DNA from 2 places in the Streptomyces sp. NBC_01618 genome. Region 1 is predicted to be linked to the other one. Evidence: riboswitches for the same ligand, from Rfam matches in the RefSeq annotation. Region 1 holds a riboswitch; the other holds the start of a gene.
The links. A riboswitch is a leader RNA that binds a small molecule or an ion and turns the genes downstream of it on or off. The one in region 1 is predicted to bind cyclic di-AMP.

Region 1 (7,685 bases):
TCGCTCTCGGTCAACGGGGAAGGCGGCTTCCGGGACGGCTTCGCCCCGCTGCTGCCCGACACCGCCATCGAACTCGGTGATCTCGACGCGCTGAGGCGTGAGCTGAAGCACGGAGATGTGGCGGCCCTGGTCGTCGAGCCGATCCAGGGCAAGGGCGTCCACGCCGCGCCGCCCGGCTTCCTGCGGGCCGCGCAGGAGCTGCTGCACAAGCACAAGGCGCTCCTCATCGCCGACGAGGTGCAGACCGGCCTCGGCAGGACCGGGGACTTCTACGCGTACCAGCACGAGGAGGGGGTCGAACCCGATCTGGTCTGTGTCGCCAAGGCCCTCTCCGGCGGCTATGTGCCGGTCGGGGCGACCCTCGGCAAGGGCTGGATCTTCAGACGGGTGTACTCGTCGATGGACCGGGTCCTGGTCCACTCCGCGAGCTTCGGCTCCAACGCCCAGGCGATGGCCGCCGGGCTCGCGGTCCTCGCCGTGATGGAGGACGAGGAGATCGTCGCGAACGCGCGCCGCACCGGCGATCTGCTGCGCGGGCGGCTGGCCGCGCTGGTCGACCGCTACGAGCTGCTGCACGAGGTGCGCGGCCGCGGGCTGATGATCGGCATCGAGTTCGGCCGGCCGTCGTCACTGAAGCTGCGCAGCCGCTGGGCCATGCTGCAGGCGGCCCGGAAGGGGCTCTTCGCGCAGATGGTGGTGGTGCCCCTGCTTCAGAAGCACCGCATCCTCACGCAGGTCTCGGGCGACCATCTCGAAGTGATCAAGCTGATTCCGCCGCTGGTGATCGGGGAGCCGGAGGTCGACCGGTTCGTCACGGCGTTCACCGAGGTGATGGACGACGCACACAGCGGGGGTGGACTGATGTGGGACTTCGGCAGGACCCTGGTGAAACAGGCCGTCGCCAACCGCTGATCCCGGGAGCTTTGCCTCTGAGGTAATAAATTTGCCTCAGAGGAAAGCTCCTGGCCCAATGGGTACATGAACACTCCGGATGGTGGGGCGGCCGACGAGCTGCCCGGGGTCGCGCCACGACTGCGCGACCTGCGCCGCAGCCGTGGTCTCACCCTGGAGGCCGCCGCTCAGCGGGCGGGGCTGTCGCCCGCCCACCTCTCCCGGCTCGAAACGGGCCGTCGGCAGCCCTCGCTGCCGATGCTCCTCGGTCTTGCCAGGATCTACGGTACGACGGTTTCCGAACTGCTCGGCGAGACGCCCCCGGAACGGGAGGCGATCATCCGCGGCGGGAAGTTCGAAGGGGCCGAGGCCGACGGCTGGATGTACCAGCAGGCCGGTGGTTCCGGCCGGGCGATGCAGGCGCTGCGCGTCCGGGTTCCGTACGGCGCACAGGGCGATCTCGTACGGGTCCATCCCGGCGAGGAGTGGCTGTACGTGCTCCTCGGACACCTCCGGGTCACGCTCGGGGACACCGTGCACGATCTCGCGCCCGGTGACAGCGCGCACTTCGACTCGCTGACCCCGCACCGGATCGCGGCCGTCGACCACGACGGCGCCGAGCTGCTCTTCGTCCACACCCTGCTGCAGAGCCCCGCCGCCGAGCTGTGTCTCGGCAGCGGCATCCACCGTCGCTGACCGGCCCGTCCGGCCGCCAGAGAGGACTGCCATGTCCGATTCAGAGAACTACGACCCGCTCGGGTCCAACAAGAACTACGAGGCCCAGGAGCGGAAGTTTCCGCGCGGCGTGGTGATCCGGCTCTTCGCCTACCTCGTCGCCGGACACATCCTCGCGGCCTTCCTCTACCTGCTCTTCGCGGTGGCCGGCAAGGGCTGACCACCGCCGCCGAGGGGTTCGCGCTACGCCTCGTCGAGGAGCCGGTCCCGCAGCCGCTCACGGGTCTCGGGAGCGAGCTTCAGCCCCTCGGAGAAATAGCGGTCCGTGTCGCCCCAGGTCTCGTTGATGGTGGCGAAGGCGGCCGCCAGATAGTCGGCATGGGCGCCGAAGAGCGGATTGAGCAGCTCCATCACCTCGGCCGACATGCCGTCCGCCGAGGTGTCGCTGCGGCGCACCTTGTAGCGGCGGTGGGCATCGTTGGACTTCAGGTAGTCGGCCTCGATGGCGTCGCGCTCGACGCCGACCGCGAGCAGTGACACCGCGATCGACAGACCGGCCCGGTCCTTGCCCGCGGCGCAGTGCATCAACGCCGGAACGCTGTCCTCGGCCAGGGCGTGCAGCACCCGGCTGTGCTCGGCGGTACGGTCCAGGATGATCGAGCGGTACGAGGCGGTCATCCGGTCCGTTCCCTGGCCGTCGGCCAGGATCGAGCGCAGCTGGACGAGGTCGCCGTCGCGGACCAGTCGCCAGAACTCGGCGCCGTCGGCGGGGTCGGAGAGCGGGATGCTGACATTCCGCACGCCGGGCAGCTCGATGTCCCGGCCGTCGAGCCGGTGGTCGGCCTCATTGCGGAAGTCGAAAACCGTGTGCAGACCGAGACCGCTGAGAAAGGCGGAGTCCTCGGCGGTGGCGTGCGCGAGGTGACCACTGCGAAAGAGCCGTCCGTACCGCATCCGCCGGCCGTCGACGGTGGGCAGGCCGCCCACATCACGGAAGTTGCGGACGCCCGCCAGCTCGGGTTCCGTCGACGGGGTCTGCGGCAACTGCTGCGTCACAGTTTCTCCTGGAGTGTCTGGCGTCGACGCGAGTCGCCGACTGGGCCACTCCCGCGACGATACGACATTGATTCCCCAGGCAATCATCTCGGTCATTCCCTGTCGATACCCCGGCGAACCGCCTTGCCCCTGCGGCGAATCCGTCCGGTGAATTCCTTGCCCGACCGTTGCCCGCCCACCTGGAAATCGTCGATGATGCGCGGAACTGTTGGATTGCGGGGGCGCGGTGATCGAGACTTGCGACAAGGGCCGGACCTGGCTGCTCACCGGGGCGGGCAGCAGCTACGCACTGCGGCTCACCGAGCGGGACGAGCTGGTCCACCTGCACTGGGGCCCGCGGATCTCCCTGGCCGCGGTGGAGGCGCTGGCCGCGGAGCCGGAGCGAGCCCGCCCGGGGCTTCGAGTCCCCGCTCGACGGCCGTGAGGAGTACCCGGTCGAGGGCGGCCCCCGGTTCGTCCGCCCGGCCCTCTCGGTACGGACCCCGGAGGTCCGCGGCACCGAGTGGGCCTTCGCCGACGCCACGGTGGACGGGGACGAACTCCGCATCGGCTTCACCGACTCCGTGCACCGGCTCGCCCTGACCCTGCACTACCGGATGCGGGACACTTCCGACGTCATCGAGCGCTTGGCCACCGTCGCCCACGCCGGGCCGGACGGTCCACCGCTGGAGCTGCTGCGTGCCGACGCGGCCGCCTGGGTGCTGCCCGCCCGCGACGGCTGGCGGCTGAGTCGGCTGCACGGCCGCTGGGCGGCGGAATCGCGGCTCGCCCGGGCGGAGCTGATGTACGGCGAGAGCGTCATCTCCAGCAGGCGCGGCCACACCGGGCACCAGTACCTGCCGTGGGTCGCACTCGACGCGGACGGCGCGGCGACCGAGGAGAGCGGCGAGGTGTACGGCTGCGCGCTCGGCTGGTCCGGGTCGTGGCGGATCTCCGTACAGCGGCTGCCCGACGGGCTCGTGCAGATCACCGGCGGCGCCGGGCACGACGACTCGGGGCTGCTGCTGCTCGCGCCGGGGGAGTCGTACGTCACACCCGTCTTCGCCGGTCTGTGGAGCGCGGCGGGGTTCGGCGGCGCGAGCCGGGCCTGGCACGCCTGGCAGTTGGCCCACGTGATCCCGGACGCGGGGAGTCTGCGGCCCGTGCTCTACAAGTCCTGGGAGGCGATGGGCTTCGACATCGCGCAGGAGCAGCAGCGCGCCCTCGCCGAGCGTGCCGCCACGATGGGCGTCGAGCTGTTCGTCGTGGACGACGCGTGGTTCGGGCAGCGCACCAGCGACCGGGCGGGGCTCGGCGACTGGACGCCGAACCCGGACCGCTTTCCCGGCGGGCTGGGGCCGCTCGCCGACGAAGTGCACGGTCTCGGCATGCAGTTCGGTATCTGGGTCGAGCCGGAAATGGTCAATGCCGACAGTGATCTCTACCGTGCGCACCCCGACTGGGTGCAGCACTTCCCCGGGCGGGCGCGGACCGAGTTCCGTAATCAACTGGTGCTCAATCCGGCCCGTGCCGATGTGCGCGAATATCTCTGGGAACAGCTGGACGCACTGCTGTCCAGCGCGCCTATCGACTATGTGAAATGGGACTTCAACCGCTCCTTCACCGACGCGGGCCGGCCGGGCGAGGAGTATCCGCAGAAGCTCTGGATCGAGCATGTCGACGCCCTGTACGCGCTGATCGACCGGCTCCGGGCCGCGCACCCCTCGGTCGCCTTCGAGTCCTGCTCGGGCGGCGGCGGCCGGATCGATCTGGGGATTCTGTCCCGTGCGGACCAGGTGTGGACCTCGGACAACACCGACCCGCTCGACCGTCTCGCCATCCAGGAGGGCTTCGGCCAGATCCATCCGGCCCGGGTGATGGCCGCCTGGGTCACCGACAGCCCCAACGTCCAGCTCAACGGCCGGGTCAGCTCACTGCGCTTCCGTTTCGTGAGTGCGATGGCCGGTGTGCTCGGGGTCGGTGGTGACCTCACCGAGTGGAGTGAGGAGGAGCTGGCCGAGGCGCGGGCCTGGGTCGATCTCTACAAGGAGATCCGGCCGGTGGTGCAGCACGGCTCGCTGTACCGGCTGCGCGCCCCGCGCGGTGGGCTCAGCGCGGTCCAGTATGTCCACGGGGACGAGGCCGTGGTCCTGATGTGGCTGGAGGCGCAGCGGTACGGGGAGCGGCCCCCGGCCCTGCGACTGCGCGGACTGGACCCCGCGGCGGCGTACACCTGCCTGGACACGGGGGCGGTGCACCACGGTTCGGCACTGCTTCATCAGGGGCTGCAGACCGGGCTTCGGCGGGACCTCGATGCACGGGTGCTGAGGCTCCGACGCGAACGATGAGCATGACATGTCCGGAATGGGTTGATTTAGCGGAACTTGCCCTATGTGTGCGGCAGATGGTTGCCCGTTCGTGAGCGGAATCATATCCGTGACGGTGCGTGCTGGCGGGGCGGTCGGGCATTCCGTGCGCGGCGCGGAATGCCAAGATCCTTAATCCACGGAGTGTGACCGGAATTCCGCACCGAATTCCTGACGCGGATTCCGGAACGGAACCATTGGCTTGTTCTCGCCGTCCCGACTCGCTTACGGTCACCGTCAATCCGGACGGACCGCCTAATCCTGCCGCCGACCGGAATTCGCATCCACTCATCGTGTGGCAGGAGCGGGGGAACCAGGTAGGCCGCCGATCGGAGAAATCCGGCCGGCTCGGGGTGAAGTCGCGCTCAGCGCGGCCGGGCAGCTCCAGCCCGAACCCGACAGCTCACTTCGTAGGCGCCGGAGAGGAACCACTTCATGCCCATATCGGGTAAGCACCGTCGTACGAAGACCCGCGCCATCGCCCGTGGCGTCGCCGCCGCAGGCGCCGGCGGCGCCGTCATCGCGCTGCCGCTGCTCGGCGCCACCGGTGCCAACGCCGCCCCGGCCGCCGCCCCGCAGTCGGTCTCCGCCGCCACGCACGCCGCTTCGGCCAAGCCGGTCGCGCAGAAGCAGGCCGCCACCACGACGTACACCGTCGTCTCCGGCGACTGGCTGTCCAAGATCGCCGCCGAGCACAAGATCGACGGTGGCTGGCAGAAGCTGTACCAGGACAACCGCAAGGTCGTCGGCGACGACCCCGGCCTGATCTTCCCGGGCATGAAGCTGACGCTCGGCGGCAAGGCGTCGGGCGACTCCGCGCCCACCGGCGCCGGTACCGGCGCCGGCCTCCCGTCGAAGGCCCCCTCGGTTCCCTCGTCGGTCGCGAAGAAGTCCGCCCCGGCCAAGGTGTCGACGGTCACGGAGTCCAAGACCTCCGCCCCGGCCGCTCAGAGCAACAGCTCCGGCTACGCCCACCCGGTCCCCGGCAACCACACCACCGGCTACCGCGCCTCCGGCTCCAACTGGTCCAGCGGCAGCCACACCGGGATCGACTTCCCCGTCTTCACCGGCACCAGCGTGAAGGCCATCACCTCCGGCACCGTCGTCACCGCCGGCTGGGGTGGCGCGTACGGCAACCAGGTCGTCATCAAGCACGCCGACGGTCACTACTCGCAGTACGGCCACCTGTCCTCGATCTCCGTCTCGGCGGGCCAGCCCCTGAGCACCGGTCAGCAGGTCGGCCTCTCCGGCGCCACCGGCAACGCCACCGGACCGCACCTGCACTTCGAGGTCCGCACGGGCCCGGCGTACGGCTCGGACATCGACCCGATCGCCTTCCTGGCTTCGCACGGCATCTACGTCTGAGCCGAACGAACGGGCAGTTGAGCAACACGGAATGACCTGAGTTGCACAGCAGGGGCGGTGCGCGGCGGCGCACCGCCCCTGCTGCTTATTCCTCCTTTACCAAAACCTGACCGGGTGGTCTATCTCACCACCCGTCAACCCCTTATTACGGTCGCGTAGGTCACATTCGGCGGTGCAGGATAAGCGTTTGTGGCAGACGATTCGAGAAAAAATCAACGTGGCGTCATCAACCGGCATGGCGTCATCGGGTCGTACGCAGCGATTGGCGACAGCTTCACCGAGGGAGTGGGTGACCCCGGTCCGGACGGGACCTTCGTCGGCTGGGCGGACCGTTTCGCGGTACTTCTCGCGGACCAGCTCCCGGACACCGACGCGGAATCGAGCACCGACGGCTCCGCACACGGGAATTTCACGTACGCCAATCTCGCCGTACGCGGACGCCTCCTCGACCAGATCGTCGAGGAGCAGGTGCCGCGCGCCAAGGAGCTCGCACCCGACCTGGTGAGCTTCTGCGCGGGCGGCAACGACATCATCAGGCCCGGCACCGACCCCGACGACGTGGCCGAGCGCTTCGAGCGCGCGGTCGCCGAGCTGACCGAATCGGTCGGCACCGTGATGGTCACCACCGGCTTCGACACCCGTGGCGTTCCCGTGCTGCGCCATCTGCGCGGCAAGATCGCCACGTACACCGCCCATGTGCGGTCCATCGCCGACCGCTACGACTGCCCGGTCCTCGACCTGTGGTCGCTGCGGTCCGTCCAGGACAGGCGCGCCTGGGACGACGACCGGCTCCATCTGTCGCCCGAGGGACACACCAGGGTCGCGTTGCGCGCCGCCCAGGTCCTCGGCCTCGACGTGCCGGCCGACCCCGACCAGGAATGGCCCCCGCAGCCGCAGCGCGGCACGCTCGAAGTACGGCGCGACGACATCCACTGGGCGCGCGAGTACCTGGTGCCGTGGATCGGCCGGCGGCTGCGCGGCGAGTCCTCCGGCGACCATGTCGAGGCGAAGCGGCCGGACCTGCTGCCGCTCTAGACCTGCCGCCGCTTCCGGGTCTGTCCGGCGGCTCACGACCGCGGCCGCGACCGTGGTGTTCCCGCCCGCCGGACGGGCCCGGGGTCTCAGGCCGGTTCGGCGGATCAGGCCAGTCCGGCGAGGGGCGACAGCGGCCGGGCCGGTATCCGCTCCAGCACGCCGCCCGCGAAGATGTCGTACAGCGGCAGCGTCTCCAGATGCACATAGCCGATGTGGCAGTCGCAGACGGCCAGCGGGCAGACGCGCGGGCCGAGCGCACGCCGGTAACTGCCGTCGTAGAGGTTGCCGAGCTCCGCCGGGACGAAATGGCAGCGCCGC
Region 2 (7,685 bases), 2.9 Mb from region 1:
CCGCCGCGACGGCCTCCCTGCCCATCGGGCGGGAGGTGGCACGCAGGGCGCTGCTCCGGGCAGGGGGGACGGGGTGGAAGCCGCCCGCCGTAGAATCGGGGCATTGTGTCTGAGCCCTTGAACCCCTCCTCGTCGGCTGCCGGGATTCCGGACGATCTGCGCGCCGCCTCCTTCGAGCGGCAGCGCAGGCTGCGCCAGGAGCCGCGCTTCCCCGGCGGACCCGCCATCGATCCGGCCGGATCGCACCACGAGCGCCGGATCCGCAGCTTCCAGCCGCGCCGCAGCCGCGTCACGCCCGGCCAGGAGGACGCGCTGCTGCGGCTCTGGCCGCAGTGGGGCCTGGACATCGACGGGCAGCGCGTCCTCGATCTGCCCGAGCTGTTCGACGGGCTCCCGGTCGTGCTGGAGATCGGTTTCGGCATGGGTGAGGCCACCGCGCAGATGGCGGCCGACGACCCGGGCACGGGCATTCTCGCCGTGGATGTGCACACTCCCGGCCAGGGCAATCTGCTCGGGCTCGCGGACCGGAACGGACTGTCCAACGTCCGGGTCGCCAATGGTGACGCGATCATCCTGCTGCGCGAGATGCTGAAGCCGGACTCGTTGGACGGGCTGCGGGTGTACTTCCCCGACCCCTGGCCCAAGAAGCGCCATCACAAGCGGCGGCTGATCCAGCCGGAGTTCCTCGATCTCGCGGCGCAGCGGCTGAAGCCGGGGGCCGTGATCCACTGCGCGACCGACTGGGAGCCGTACGCCGAGCAGATGCTGGAGGTGCTGACCGCGCACCCGCTGTTCGAGAACACCCAGGCGGACGACGGCTATGCGCCGCGGCCGGCGTTCCGGCCGCTGACCCGGTTCGAGGGACAGGGCCTCGACAAGGGCCACGTCGTGCACGACCTGCTCTTCGCCCGCCGCTGAGACCCGCCGCTGAGACCCACTGCTGAGACCCACTGCTGAGACCCACTGCTGAGACCCGCTGCTGAGACGCACGTACGGAGCCGGAAACGGAACCGGAGACGGAACCTTCCGGAACCGGTGCCCCATGGCCAGTGTCAGTGCTGGTCGTTAGGGTCATTGGGTGGTGTCCGAAGGGTCTGTCCAGCAGCGGCAGTCACAGCCGGCCGTCCCGCTTCTGGAGGAGCAGCGGGTCGGCGAGATCCTGGCTGCCGTGCCGGAGCGCAGGCACTGGCGTTACCGGCCGCGCCGCGTCGGCATGGTGTGGCGCAGCAGGACGTTCCGCATCACGACCGTGTGCACGGTGCTCGCGCTGTGCGGACTGGCGATCCTGGCCCTGGTCCGCGATCAGACGGGCACCGAGGGATTTCTCGTCGGGCTGGGGCTCGCCGTGCTGCCCGTCCCGCTCCTCATGGCGGCGTTCCGCTGGCTGGACCGGGTCGAACCGGCGCCGTGGCGGAATCTGCTGTTCGCCTTCGCCTGGGGCGCGTTCGCGGCCGCCCTGGTCGCGATCCTGGCGAATTCGTTCGCGACCCGCTGGATAGCCACGGCCACCGCCGACCCGTCGAACGCCGACACCCTCGGCGCCACGGTCATAGCCCCGGTCATCGAGGAGAGCGCCAAGGCCGCGGCCGTCCTGCTCATCTTCCTGTTCCGGAAACGGGAGTTCAACGGGATCGTCGACGGCATCGTCGTCGCCGGCTTCACCGCGAGCGGCTTCGCGTTCACCGAGAACATCCTGTACCTGGGCAACGCCTTCGGTGAGGACCAGCAGATCGGTACTTCGAGCGTCGTCTCGGTGACCGCCGCGACGTTCTTCGTACGGGCGGTGATGTCGCCGTTCGCGCACCCGCTCTTCACGGTGCTGACCGGCATAGGCTTCGGGCTCGCCGCGGTCAGTGCGCGGCGCCGCCGGTTCCGTCGCGTCGCGCTGCCGCTGCTCGGTCTCGTCCTCGCCATGGGCATGCACGCCCTGTGGAACGGATCGGCGTCCTTCGGCCCGTACGGCTTCTACGCCGTGTACGGGGTGTTCATGGTCCCGGTCTTCGGCCTGGTCACCTGGCTGGCGATCTGGTCGCGCCAGCGGGAGCTGCGTACGCTCTCCGCCGAGCTGCCCGCCTATGCGGCGGCCGGCTGGCTGACCCCCACCGAACCGCTCGCCCTCTCCTCGATGCGGGCCCGCGGCGTAGCACGCGACGCGGCACGCCAACGACACGCCGCCGCGGCTGGGGGAAGCTGGAGCAGCCCGTACGGACCGTCCTCCTGGCCACCGCCGTACGGCCCGGGGCACTGGCCGCCGTACGGCCCGGGCCCGCGGTACGGGCCGGCGTACGGCCCCGGATACGGGTCGGCGGCGCAGGTCAGGGCCCATGGCACAGCTCAGGCCAAGGCCCACGGCAGGGCTGCCGCCCGTACCGTCGCCGAGTACGAGTCGTTCGCGACCTCACTGGCCTCGCTTCGCCGGCAGGCCCGCCGCGGGGCAGCGGGCCCGGACTTCGCCGAACGCGAGCTGGAGCTGCTGCACCACCTCTGGCAACGCAGGGACGTGGCCGCCCCCGCCCTGGCGTACGCCGCGCAGGCGACGGGCCGCCTGCGTCCCCCGTACATACCCCCGGCCCCGGGGATTCCACCGCTGTACCAGCCATACGACAGAGGCCACAATCCGTACCGGCTGCCGCCGCGGTAGCCGGTACGGCACGGGCCGGACGGACCGGTTCAGCACCGGAGGGGCCGGCGCACCGCGTCCGTCAGGCGGATGCTTCGGTGAGCTCCGCCAGATCCTGCTCGGTCAGCCGGAGGTCGGCGACGGCCACCAGCGCGGGCAGCTGCTCGACCGTACGGGCCGAGGCGATCGGCGCGACGACCGTCGGCCGGGACGCGAGCCAGGCCAGGGCGACGGTCGCGACCTCGGCGTCGTGCTCCTTGGCGACCTTGTCGAGTGCGGCCAGGACCTTCTGTCCCCGCTCCGACGCCAGGTACTCACCGGCGCTCTCGGCACGGGCGCTCTCCACCGAAGCCCCCGGACGGTACTTGCCCGTGAGGAAGCCGGAGGCCAGGGCGAAGTACGGGACGGCGGCGAGCCCGGCCCGGGCGGCCGTGTCCTGGAGCTCGCCCTCGTACGTGTCCCGCGAGACCAGGTTGTAGTGCGGCTGAAGGGCGACGTACCGGGCCAGCCCCTCGCGCTCCGAGAAGTCCAGGGACGCCTGGAGCCGCTCGGGGCCGATGTTGGAGGCGGCGATCTCCCGGACCTTGCCCTCCTTCACGAGTCCGTCGAGGGCGGTGATGATCTCCTCGACCGGGACGGTCTCGTCATCGAAGTGCGTGTAGTACAGATCGATGTGGTCGGTGCCGAGCCGGCGCAGCGACTCCTCGGCCGCGGCCTTGATGGTCGTGCCGGAGAGACCCTTGTACGAGGGGTGTGCGCCGACCTTGGTGGCGACGACGATGTCGGAGCGGTTGGAGCGGGCCGCGAGCCACTTTCCGATGACGGTCTCCGACTCACCGCCCTCGTTGCCCGGGACCCAGGCGGAGTAGGAGTCGGCGGTGTCGATGAAATTGCCGCCCGCCGCAGCGTAGGCGTCCAGTACGGCGAATGACTGCGCCTCGTCGGCCGTCCAGCCGAAGACGTTGCCGCCGAGGGCGAGCGGGAAGACCTGGAGGTCGGAAGAGCCCAGCTTACGAAGAGGAGTCATAAATGGATCAACGGATTCCAGCACGCCCGCTATTCCGACGGACCGGCAGCGACGGACCCGCAGCGACGGACCGGCAGCCCTGACGTCGGGGGGGGTGAGCGTCAGGACTGCCGGAGTTCAGCGGCTGGCGAACCGACTCGGACCGCGCGGATCACCGGACCGCTCGGATCGCTCGGAACACGCGGGCCGGAAGGACGAGAAGGCCCGGAAGGCCCGCAGGGACCGGAAGGACCGGAAGGACCGGAAGGGCGGCCTGTGGATCAGGGGTTGATGCCCTTGTCGCGCAGCCAGGCCATCGGGTCGATGCCCGTACCGGAGGGGGTGTGGACCTCCAGGTGGAGGTGCGGGCCCGTCACGTTGCCGGTCGCGCCGACCCGGCCGATGGTCTCACCGGTGGTGACCTTCTGGCCGACGCTCACGCCGATCGAGGACTGGTGGCAGAACCACAGCTCCGTACCGTCGTCGAGCTCCAGCACCGTGCGGTAGCCGTACGAACCGGACCAGCCGGCCGACTTGATGGTGCCGCCGTGTATGGCCTTGATCGGCGTACCCGTCGGCGCCGCGAAGTCGAGGCCGGTGTGGTAGCCGGAGGACCACATCGAGCCGGCCTGGCCGAAGGTCGAGGTGATCGTGTACGAGGAGGTCGGGATGGCGTAGCTGGCGGCGAGCTTGGCGAGCCGCAGGGCCTCGGCCTTCTTCTTGGCCTCTTCCTCCGCCTTCTTCTTTTCGGCGGCGGCCTTGGCCTCGGCCGCGTCCTGCTGCTTCTTGGCCTCGGCGGCTGCCTTCTCCGCGGCCTCCTTCTCCTGGGCGGCCTTGGCCTCGGCGTCGGCGGCGTCCTGCTGCTGCTCCGCCTGCTGGAGGATGCGCGCACGGAGCGCCTCGCCCGCGTCCGACGTGCCCTGCTCGGCCTCGGTGGTGGTGAGGCCGGCGGTGGTGAGCGGTGCGGCATCGGCGGCGACAGCGGCCTTGTCGGCTTCGGACTCCCCGGAGAACAGAGCACCCACGCCCGGAAGGGACTTGGCGTCGGGAAGGTTGTCCGCGATGGAATCGGGAAGGGAGATGGAGACCGGCGGCTTGCTCTGCGCGGTGGCCATGCCGCCCGCACCGACCGCCGCGATGACGCCGACCCCGAGCACCGTGGAGCTACGGGCAAGTCCGTTGCGCTGCTTGGCGACGCGGTGCCTGCCGCGTACGGGGCGGACGGACTCCTCGGTGGGGTTCCACTCGTCCCAGCCGCGTTCGGGCTCACCGTTGCCGTCGGCGCGGACTTCGCCACCGAAGTCACCGGCGAAGTCGCCGCCCGGCTCGGTGCCGTACGCCGCTCCCGTCCCACCGGTCCCGTAGTCGGAGGCGGTCCCGTAGTCGGGGCCGAAGCCGGAGTCGGAAGCGAAGCCGGAGTGGGAACCGGATCCGAAGTCGGTGCCGAAGTCGGTGCCGAAGTCGGGGTTGAACCGAGAGGGAGCCTCGGGGGCAGGCTTGTTGGACGCCACGGGGGCGCACTCCTTTCCTTCCTTCTCGCCTACCGGGTTAGCTGACGGGTTCGGAGCAGGAAGGTCTCCTACGGGCCCCTCCGCCTCTCACGAGACGCAGGTGTCCGATTCACCCCATGTAGGTGGTTCCCCGGTTCCCTTGCGGAATTCGGCGCTCGCGCACGGTGCCGCCACTGACGACGGCTGGGACGACCGCGCTGCGTTATCGAACGTTAATAGACACCGGGGCCTGATTCCAAGCTGTTCCCACTGATCGTTCACGCCTTTGGCCTGGACTTTACGGTGCACAACCGGGTGAAATGGGATGAGTTGATCACCCCTCAGTCACCACCCGATTTCTGACGTTGCGTCAAATGTTATGCGGAGTGGCGCGCTTCGGTTACGTACGGTGGCATCCCGCGCCCAAGGCCCGCCCGGCACGCACGAAAGCCCCCGCCCCACTCGTCACACCCCTTCCAGACCGACGATCTTCACGGTCCTGCGCCGGTCCGGCTGCCCCTCCGCGGGACGTACGACCGCGAGCAACGCCATGTCGTCGGTCGTCTCACCCCCCGTGTGCAGTCGTACGTCATCGGTCAACGCGGACAGCAGCTCCTCGGGCCCCGGGAAGATCCGACCGCGCAGCCGGACCGCCGGGTCGTAGAAGACCCCGTCGGTGTTCCGCGCCTCGGAGAGGCCGTCCGTGTACAGGAGCAGGGTCGTCCCCGCCGGCAGGTCCCACTCGTCCGACCTGTCGGGCCACGCTCCCAGGTCCATCCCGAGCGGCAGCGCGGGCACCGTCGGCCCCAACACATCCAGCGCCCCGTCCGGGTGCAGCAGGATTGGTTCGGGGTGGCCGCGGTTGACGACCCGCACACGCGACAGCCCGGCCGGGATCTCGGCCAGCACGGCGGTGATGAAGCCCTCCACCGCGTCGAGCCCGCCCCGCCGCGTCCCCTCCCGCGCCAGCGCCCGCTCCAGCCGCTGCGCCACACCCTCCAGCGAACGCTCCTGCTCGGCCGCCTCCCGGAACGCCCCGATGATCACCGCCACCGACTCCACGGCGTCGAGCCCCTTCCCCCGTACGTCCCCGACCACCAACCGCACCCCGTACGGGGAGTCCGTCACGGCGAACAGGTCACCGCCGACGAACTCGTCCGCCTGCGCCGCCTCGTACCGCGCCGCCACATGCAGCCCGCCGATCCGGTCGGACGGCTTCGGCAGCACCGCCCGCATGGCGGTCTCCGCGATGACCCGCGCGGACGCCAGCTGCTCATTGCTGCGCCGCACGACCCCGTTGATCACGACCGCGAGTACCGAGACGGTGGCCAGGGTGAGCAGCTCGATCAGCGGCACGACGTCCGGCAGCGTGTTGCTGTACAGCCGCAGCACGACCACGGCCAGCATCGAGGCGAGGCCGGTGCAGATGGTCCTGGACAGCGAGAAGAACGGCGCGGCGATCAGCGGCGCCGCCACGAACAGCGGAATGGCGGTGAAGGTGGGCGGGGTGAGGATGTCGAACGCCAGCCCGCCGAGGATCATCAGGGCGGGCAGCGCGCGGACGAACCGCCGGGCGCGGGTGCCGCCCTCGGCACGTCTGCCGCGCCCCTTCAGCCGCTTCCACACCTGTGGTCTCCTGCCCGGTACGCGCGCGGCTGCGGACGGTACCGCGCCCCACCCCCAGGCTCGCCGGAGCGGAGTCGCGCGGCGACTCCTCGTCGACCAATGGGGGTACGTACGTGGCACAGCCCACACACCGCCCGGACCTGCTCCTTCGGGGGTCTCATACTGGAACGACCCAGGCCCGGCACGCTACATGCGTGCCGGGCCTGGGTCTTCAGTAGCGGGGACAGGATTTGAACCTGCGACCTCTGGGTTATGAGCCCAGCGAGCTACCGAGCTGCTCCACCCCGCGTCGGTAAACACAACTGTACGGCATGCGCGACGGGCTCATGACCACTGAGCGAATCACTGAGCGAATAGCTGAGCCACCCGCCGACCTCAATTCGTCTCGGCGATACGGGGAGCGGTCTTCCCGTTGACCGCCGGGGGCTTCATCGGATTCGCGCCGCGCTGCAGGGAGCGGAGAATCGCCAGCCCCTGGCCGACCACGCCCGCCGCCATCTCATTGACACCGTCGGTGCCGTTCAAAACGGTCAGGTCCGCCCCGGACATGCCTCGGGCGGCCGCGTCGGCCAGGGCGGGCAGGTTCTCGACGATGCGGTTGGCCGCGATGAGCTCCTGGTTGCCGTCGCGCAGCGAGGTGGCGCGCACGCTGTTGGCGTCGGCCTGCGCCTGGGCGAGGGTCCGTTCGGTGTACGCGCTGCCGTCGGCCTCGAACTTCGCCCGGTCACGGGCCGCTTCCGCGAGAGTGCGCTGACGGTACGCCTCGGCATCCGCCGGACGCCGGACCTCCGCTTCGAGCCGTTGCGCGGCGAGAGCGGCCTGCCGCTCGGCCAGCGCGGTCTGCTCCTCGATGACCTCCTGCGAGGCCCTGGCCTGGGCGAGCGGTCCGGCCTGCGCGGCGCGGGCGTTGTACTGCTCGGTCTCGGCGAGGAAGCCGGCCCGC

Region 2: it holds a riboswitch for cyclic di-AMP, as region 1 does, so the genes downstream of both, OH735_RS19885 (M23 family metallopeptidase) here and OH735_RS33325 (peptidoglycan DD-metalloendopeptidase family protein) in region 1, are expected to answer to the same signal.

The regions. Positions count from the first base shown of each region.
Region 1 is NZ_CP109297.1:7,166,246-7,173,930, forward strand. It holds gene OH735_RS33300 (aspartate aminotransferase family protein) at 1-912, shown strand, start outside; gene OH735_RS33305 (helix-turn-helix domain-containing protein) at 979-1,587, shown strand; gene OH735_RS33310 (DUF6126 family protein) at 1,619-1,786, shown strand; gene OH735_RS33315 (tyrosine-protein phosphatase) at 1,810-2,622, opposite strand; partial or broken gene OH735_RS33320 (alpha-galactosidase) at 2,849-4,949, shown strand; cyclic di-AMP (ydaO/yuaA leader) riboswitch at 5,243-5,397, shown strand; gene OH735_RS33325 (peptidoglycan DD-metalloendopeptidase family protein) at 5,403-6,332, shown strand; gene OH735_RS33330 (SGNH/GDSL hydrolase family protein) at 6,522-7,367, shown strand; gene OH735_RS33335 (STM4011 family radical SAM protein) at 7,472-7,685, opposite strand, start outside.
Region 2 is NZ_CP109297.1:4,249,408-4,257,092, reverse strand. It holds gene lhgO (L-2-hydroxyglutarate oxidase) at 1-113, shown strand, start outside; gene trmB (tRNA (guanosine(46)-N7)-methyltransferase TrmB) at 106-918, shown strand; gene OH735_RS19895 (PrsW family intramembrane metalloprotease) at 1,082-2,641, shown strand; gene OH735_RS19890 (aldo/keto reductase) at 2,703-3,647, opposite strand; gene OH735_RS19885 (M23 family metallopeptidase) at 3,908-5,137, opposite strand; cyclic di-AMP (ydaO/yuaA leader) riboswitch at 5,149-5,301, opposite strand; gene OH735_RS19880 (PP2C family protein-serine/threonine phosphatase) at 5,582-6,742, opposite strand; tRNA gene OH735_RS19875 (tRNA-Met) at 6,958-7,031, opposite strand; gene OH735_RS19870 (SPFH domain-containing protein) at 7,118-7,685, opposite strand, start outside.